3 regions of the Pseudomonas phoenicis genome follow, and region 3 is predicted to be linked to each of the others. Evidence: riboswitches for the same ligand, from Rfam matches in the RefSeq annotation. Region 3 holds a riboswitch; each other region holds the start of a gene.
The links. A riboswitch is a leader RNA that binds a small molecule or an ion and turns the genes downstream of it on or off. The one in region 3 is predicted to bind cobalamin.
Positions count from the first base shown of each region.

Region 1 (2,256 bases), 310 kb from region 3:
CAGCTGCTCGGCCAATGCCAACAGGCCCGGCTCCCGGGCCTTGCCGGCGATGCTGGCCAGGGCCCGTATAGCGCTTAGGGGCAGGCCGTGGCGCTCCAGGGTTCGCGACAGCAACGCCGACAACTGCCGGGTATCGCAGCCCTTGCGGCAGCCGATCCCGGCATACAGCGCCGGGGAATCAGGCATGTTCGGCGCGGCGGTACAACCATGCGCTGAGCAGGCCCAAGGCCACCCAGAAGGCCGCATTGGTCAACAAGGAGGCGAGCTTGAACTGCGCCGCCAACGCTTCAGGGGCCAGGCTTTCGTGGATCGCAGGTTGTGGGGCGCCGATCAGGTGCGGCACGACCAGCAGCATGGCGCCGAGCAGCTTGAACGTCCAGGAGCGGCTGAATGCCAGCAGTGCCAGGCCACAGGCCGTGGCGGCTGCGGTGCCGATCCACCAGGTCTGCCGCTGGGCCAGGTCAGCCGCGGCCGTGCCGGGCAGTTCGGGCGGCAGGCCCAAAGTGGGCGCCAGGCAGAACACCGCGAAGCCGGCCAGACCCCACAGCGCGCCGCTGGCGACGCGGTTGGGTTGGCGCAGGCTGTACAGCGCCGCCAGCAGCAAGGCAAAGCCCACGGCCACGACCAGGTTGCCGCCGGTGGTAGCCAGTACGCGTTGCCAGCCGTCCTCGGGCGACCACGCCTCAGGCGCATGCTCATGGGCGGCAGCGCCCTCGGCATGGCTGTGCGCCTGGGCAGCGGGCGCTGCGCTCTCGTAGGTTTCGGCCTGGAGGATCAACGGGCCGACCCACAAACTTTGCAGCAGGGTCAGCAACAGCGCGGCGAGCAAGCCGCTGAAGCCCGCGGTACGGGCGATGCGAGTGAGCATGCCGGCGTCCTCAGTGGCAGGGGAAGGCTGCGCTGTGGCGCGTGTCGTGCGCGGCGTTGTGTACCGCATCGATGTGCGAGAAGCCGGCGAAATACACCAGGCTCAGACCCAGCAGGCCTGCGCCGATGGCGACGACCAGACGTTGACTGAGCGTAGTGGAGGGGCTGATGGCGGGTTTGCTGCTGACGATCGGCATGACGAGTTCCTCGGCTGGGAATCGGCAGGTCACGCACGGTCGCCCCAGCGCGGACACGCCAAGTGCAGGCAACAGCGCCCGCCCACCGCGGGGGTTGATCGAGACGCCAGGCCGGTCTCCGGGCTCGCGAGCGGGAGCGTGACTCCCCAGACTGCGCGTCGACCTTCCCACGTGGCTGGCGCCGACGCAGTGGTGTTGCAGACGCATGGCTCGCTTACCGTTGCGGGGGCAGCACCGGCATTGCCTGGCCTGCTGTTGCAGACCGCGACGCACCGGTTTCCCGTTTCACCCCGTGAGGGGCACCTGACGCAAGGGCGCTAGCAAAGCATGGGGCGTATTTCCCGTCAATTGTCAGCCCCTCGGCGGCAGCGGTTGACCCCGCGCGGGGCACTGCGTAGCCTTGCCGTTTCGAGGTTCTCAGGGGGCATGCTTTCCTCGCCCACTGAGCTAAGACGGGAACGCGGTAGAGCCGCGGCTGCCCCCGCAACTGTAAGCATCCCAGCCGATCGGCACAGCCACTGCGCGCACGCGGGAAGGCGCCATCGGTACGGCCCGCAGGCCAGGGTGCGAGCCAGGAGACCTGCCTCGGTACGCTTTCGACATCAACCGGGCGGGGTGATCCGGTGGCGAGCACGCCTGGCCGACTCGGCTGCGGGCGGTCGTCCCGCATGCCCGCGCCGTCTGCCAAGGGCACTGAGACATGAAAACACTGGCCAAGCTTCCCGTCACCATCGTCACCGGCTTCCTCGGCTCGGGCAAGACCACCTTGCTCCGGCACATGCTGGACAACGCCCAAGGCCGCCGCATCGCGATCATCGTCAACGAGTTCGGCGAGCTGGGCATCGACGGCGACCTGCTCAAGCAGTGCAGCATCGGCTGCACGGAAGAAGAGGCGGTGGGACGGGTCTTCGAGCTGGCCAACGGCTGCCTGTGCTGCACGGTGCAGGAAGAGTTCTTCCCGGTGATGCGCGAACTGGTGGCGCGCCGCGGCGACCTGGACCACATCCTCATCGAAACCAGCGGCCTGGCCCTGCCCAAACCCCTGGTGCAAGCCTTCCAGTGGCCCGAAATCCGCAACGCCTGCACGGTCGATGCGGTGATCACCGTGGTCGACAGCCCGGCGGTCGCGGCCGGCACCTTCGCCGCCTATCCCGACCAGGTCGATGCCCAGCGCAAGCTCGACCCCAACCTC
Region 1 covers NZ_CP154852.1:4,348,197-4,350,452, reverse strand. The annotation lists gene AA0Z93_RS19755 (cobalamin biosynthesis protein) at 1-186, opposite strand, end outside; gene AA0Z93_RS19750 (CbtA family protein) at 179-868, opposite strand; gene AA0Z93_RS19745 (CbtB domain-containing protein) at 879-1,064, opposite strand; cobalamin riboswitch at 1,156-1,386, opposite strand; cobalamin riboswitch at 1,459-1,667, shown strand; gene cobW (cobalamin biosynthesis protein CobW) at 1,765-2,256, shown strand, end outside.
Region 1: linked by a shared signal. The riboswitch ahead of AA0Z93_RS19745 (CbtB domain-containing protein) and the one ahead of AA0Z93_RS18390 (ABC transporter substrate-binding protein) in region 3 are both predicted to bind cobalamin.

Region 2 (2,256 bases), 750 kb from region 3:
ACAGCCCGCCGTACCAGCGCAACCCCTCGCTCAAGCTGCCTTCGAGCAATTGCGCATGGCGCAGGCTGCCGACCCGGTTGGCCAGCACCCCGGCGAACGGCAGGTCGGGCTGGTAGCGCGCCAGGCCCAGGGCCAGGGCACCGAAGGTCTGGGCCATGGCCGTGCCGTCGATCACCGCCAGCACCGGGACGCCGAAATGCCGCGCCAGGTCGGCGCTCGACGGCGTACCGTCGAACAGGCCCATGACCCCTTCGATGAGGATCAGGTCGGCCTCGGCCGCGGCCTGCCAAAGCAGCCGCCGGCTTTCGGCCTCGCCGATCATCCACATGTCCAGTTGGTACACCGGCGCGCCGCTGGCGCGTTCGAGGATCATGGGGTCGAGAAAGTCCGGCCCGCACTTGAACACGCGCACCCGCCGTCCAAGGTTGCGGTGCAGGCGTGCCAGGGCGGCGGTGACGGTGGTCTTGCCCTGCCCGGAGGCGGGCGCTGCGATCAGCACCGCCGGGCAGTGTCGGCGTTCGCTCACAGTTCCACGCCCTTCTGCGCGCGGATGCCGGCCTGGAAGGCGTGCTTGACCACACCCATCTCGGTCACGGTGTCGGCCAGTTCGACCAGTTCGGGCTTGGCGCCGCGGCCGGTGACGATCACATGCTGCATGGGCGGGCGCGCCTGCAGGTCGGTCAGCACCTGGTCGAGGTCCAGGTAGCCGTGCTTGAGGGCGATGTTCAGTTCGTCAAGCACGACGAACTCCACGGCCGGGTCTTGCAGCAGTTGTCGCGACACGGCCCAGGCCGCTTCGGCGGCGGCGATGTCGCGCTGGCGGTCCTGGGTTTCCCAGGTGAAGCCTTCGCCCATCACGTGGTAGCTGACCTGCTCGGGGAAGCGCCGGAAGAACAGTTCCTCACCGGTGCTGTTGCGACCTTTGATGAACTGCACCACACCGCAGCGCATGCCATGGCCCATGGCGCGGGCGAGCATGCCGAAGGCCGAGCTGCTCTTGCCCTTGCCGTTGCCGGTCAGCACCAGCAGCAGGCCGCATTCGTTGGGGGAATTGGCGATGCGGTCGTCCATCAGCGCTTTCTTGCGCTGCATGCGGGCCAGGTGGCGTTCGTCGCGCTCGGGGGATTCGTTCATGGGGGTCTCCGCAGGCCACGGCGCCCGAACAGGCACCGGTGGGTCGATAAGGCAGGCAGACACGGAGGCGCGCAGCAGCCACGGCCTTACGCCACGGAGCACCGCGCATCACCCTCCGTGATACCGATATAAGACTGTGACAGGCCGGTCTCCGGGCTTGCGAGCGGGGCTTTGGCCCTCGGGCGGCGTGCCGCTCACCAGAGGATGACCCTTCTGGCCGTGCGCATCGCTCGACTCACCTACCGTTGCGGGGGCAGCGCCGGAATCGCACCGCTGTGGCGCCCACCGGCTTCCCAGTTTCACCCCGGTGGAAGCGTGTCCACGGGGCACCTGAAACGAACGGCGAAGGTTAGAGGGTTGCACCGGGAGCGTCAATGTGGATGGCGGGAATGGGTGGGGTAGCTGTGCATGACGACTGGAAAGCGCCTTCGACTGCAGCTCGCCCACTCCCTTGGCAGAACGCCACTAGGGCTACCGGGGCCGCTTTGCGGTCCATCGCGAGTGAACTCGCTCCAGTACGGCCTCTCTCAATCTTGTCGATGGTTCCCATTTGCGGAGGATGCCTGCATGGCCCGGATGCGTGTCGGTTTGCTGATTGCCTTGACCACAAGCCTGGTGGCCTGTGGCGAGTCCGCCCGTTTGCAGGTCTCCGACGGCATGGGCCCGGCGCCCGAGCTGCCGGCGCCGAACAAGACGCTCATTCCCACGGTGAACATCGCCCCGGCCATCGGTTGGCCGGACGGTGGCAAACCGATCGCCGCCAAGGGCACGCAGGTCAAAGCCTTCGCCGAGGGGCTGGACCACCCACGTTGGCTGTACGTGCTGCCTAACGGCGACGTGCTGGTGGCCGAAACCAACGCCCCGCCCAAGCCCGACGACAGCAAGGGCGTCAAGGGCTGGATCGCGGAGAAGGTGATGAAACGCGCGGGCGCCGGCGTGTCCAGCGCCAATCGCATCACGCTGCTGCGCGATGCCGACCACGATGGCGTCGCCGAGCTACGTGTGCCGTTCATCGAAAACCTCAATTCACCTTTCGGCATGGCGCTGGTGGGCAACACCTTGTACGTCGCCGATACCGACAAGCTGCTGCGTTTCGCCTACACCGAAGGCGCCATGCAGTTG
Region 2 covers NZ_CP154852.1:3,283,644-3,285,899, reverse strand. The annotation lists gene AA0Z93_RS14760 (cobyrinate a,c-diamide synthase) at 1-526, opposite strand, end outside; gene cobO (cob(I)yrinic acid a,c-diamide adenosyltransferase) at 523-1,134, opposite strand; cobalamin riboswitch at 1,259-1,483, opposite strand; gene AA0Z93_RS14750 (PQQ-dependent sugar dehydrogenase) at 1,711-2,256, shown strand, end outside.
Region 2: linked by a shared signal. The riboswitch ahead of cobO (cob(I)yrinic acid a,c-diamide adenosyltransferase) and the one ahead of AA0Z93_RS18390 (ABC transporter substrate-binding protein) in region 3 are both predicted to bind cobalamin.

Region 3 (2,256 bases):
GCCCTGGCGGCGCTGGTCTGGTTGCCACGGGCGGCGCTGATCGCGCTGGGCCTGACGATCGTCGTCGGGCACAACCTGCTCGACGCCGTGCATTTCGGCGAAGGTTCTTCCCTGCACGTGCTCTGGGCGATCCTGCATGACCGTGGCTGGCTGGAAGTGTCCGAGCACATGCGTCTGCGCACCTCCTACCCGGTCTTGCCGTGGATCGGCGTGATCGCCCTGGGTTACGCCCTCGGCCCGTGGTTCGCCCGTGGCAGCGACGCGGCCCTGCGCCAGCGGCGGCTGCTGGGCAGCGCCGCGCTGGCACTGTTGGCGTTCGTCATACTGCGTTTGCTCAATGGTTACGGTGAAGCGCCCTGGAGCAGCTACCCCAGTGCCGTGCAAACCCTCATGAGCCTGCTCAACATCACCAAGTACCCACCTTCGCTGCTGTTCCTGTGCCTGACCCTGGGTGTCGGCCTGTTGCTGCTGCGCGGTTTCGAGCGCGCCGGCCAGGCGCGCTGGATCGGCGTACTGGCGGTGCTGGGCGCAGCGCCGATGTTCTTCTATCTGCTGCACCTGTACGTGCTCAAGCTCGCCTACCTGGTGTGCGTGGCGCTGTTCGGCCTCAACCAGGGCCAGTACTTCGGCTTCGACAGCATTGGCGCGGTGTGGCTGTGCGCGGTGTCGTTGGCGTTGGCGCTATACCTGCCGGTACGCGCCTTCGCCCGGCTCAAGGCTCGGCGCCGCGACATCGCCTGGCTCAAATACCTGTGAAGCGGTTCCCTGCCGGCGGGCGATGGTCTACCATGCCGCCCGCCGGTTTCCCCCCAGGAATTAATAGGGAATTCGTCGCTCGCCGCCACGTGGCGAGCCAAACGAAACTGCCCCCGCAACTGTAGGTGCCGAGCCTGCTCCTCGAATGCCACTGGACGAGTCCGGGAAGGCCGGAGCCAGGCCAGGACGCACCAGTCAGGAGACCTGCCGGCACACATTCACCGACCGGCGGGGTGTCCGGGACGGCCATCGGCACCCTGTCCAGGGTGGTGCCGCCTGCCTCGCGCAGGCGGCGCAGACGATGCCTGTCCGTGCACGCGGTCCGCTGCACCACGATAGGAGATCGTTCCAATGCTTCGCCTCACTGCCCTGCTCACCGCCCTCGGCCTCTCGGGTGTCGCCCAGGCCGCCGCCACGCACTACCCGCTGACCGTGGACAACTGCGGCATGCCGCAGACCTTCGCCCAGGCGCCGCAACGTGCGGTGACCATCGGCCAGGCCGGCACCGAGATCCTCTACGCCTTGGGCCTGGGCGAACGTCTGGCCGGCACCTCGCTGTGGTTCAACGACGTGCTGCCCGAATTCAAGGCGCAGAACGACAAGGTACCGCGCCTGGCCGACAACGATCCGAGCTTCGAGGCGGTGGTCGGCAAACGTCCGCAACTGGTCACCGCGCAGTTCGAATGGATGGTCGGCGAGCAAGGCGTGGTCGGCACCCGTGAGCAGTTCCGCGAGTTGGACATTCCCACCTACCTGCTGCCCTCCGACTGCGAAGGCAAGGACAACCTGGTCGGCGCCGACGGCACCCGCCTGCAACCGTTCAAGGTCGACACGATCTACAAGAGCGTCAGCCAACTGGCCGAGATCTTCGATGTGCAGGCGCGCGGCGAGGCGCTCAATGCCCAGCTGCGCGGGCAATTGGAACGGGCCCGGGCGCGACTGGCCGGCAAGGATCTGTCGGGCACCAGCGCGCTGTTCTGGTTCTCCAGCGCCGACCTCGACATCGACCCTTACGTCGCCGGCCGCCAGGGGGTAGCCGATTTCATGCTGCAAACCCTCGGTGTGCGCAACGTGGTGGAGTCGCAGGAGGAATGGCCCACCGTCGGCTGGGAAACCCTGGCCAAGGCCAACCCCACCTGGCTGATCATCGCGCGCATGGACCGTCGCCGCTTCCCGGCCGACGACTACCGCAAGAAACTCGAATTCCTGCGCACCGACCCGGTGGCGAAGAATCTCGATGCGGTCAAGCAGGGTCGCATCATCATCCTCGACGCCGACGCCATGCAGGCCGGCATTCGCCTGTTCCGTGGCCTGGAGACGCTGTCCGAGGCATTCGCCAGCGGTAAAACGACGCCGTGAGCCAGCGACTGCTACCAGGCGGCGTCCTGGCACTGCTGGCGCTGGGCGCCGCCTTGCTGGCGGGCATCAGCATCGGCGAAACCGGCGTGGCGCCACGGGTGGTCTACCAGGTGCTGGCCAACCACCTTTGGCAAGCCGGCT
Region 3 covers NZ_CP154852.1:4,037,213-4,039,468, reverse strand. The annotation lists gene AA0Z93_RS18395 (DUF1624 domain-containing protein) at 1-756, shown strand, start outside; cobalamin riboswitch at 783-983, shown strand; gene AA0Z93_RS18390 (ABC transporter substrate-binding protein) at 1,108-2,115, shown strand; gene AA0Z93_RS18385 (FecCD family ABC transporter permease) at 2,112-2,256, shown strand, end outside.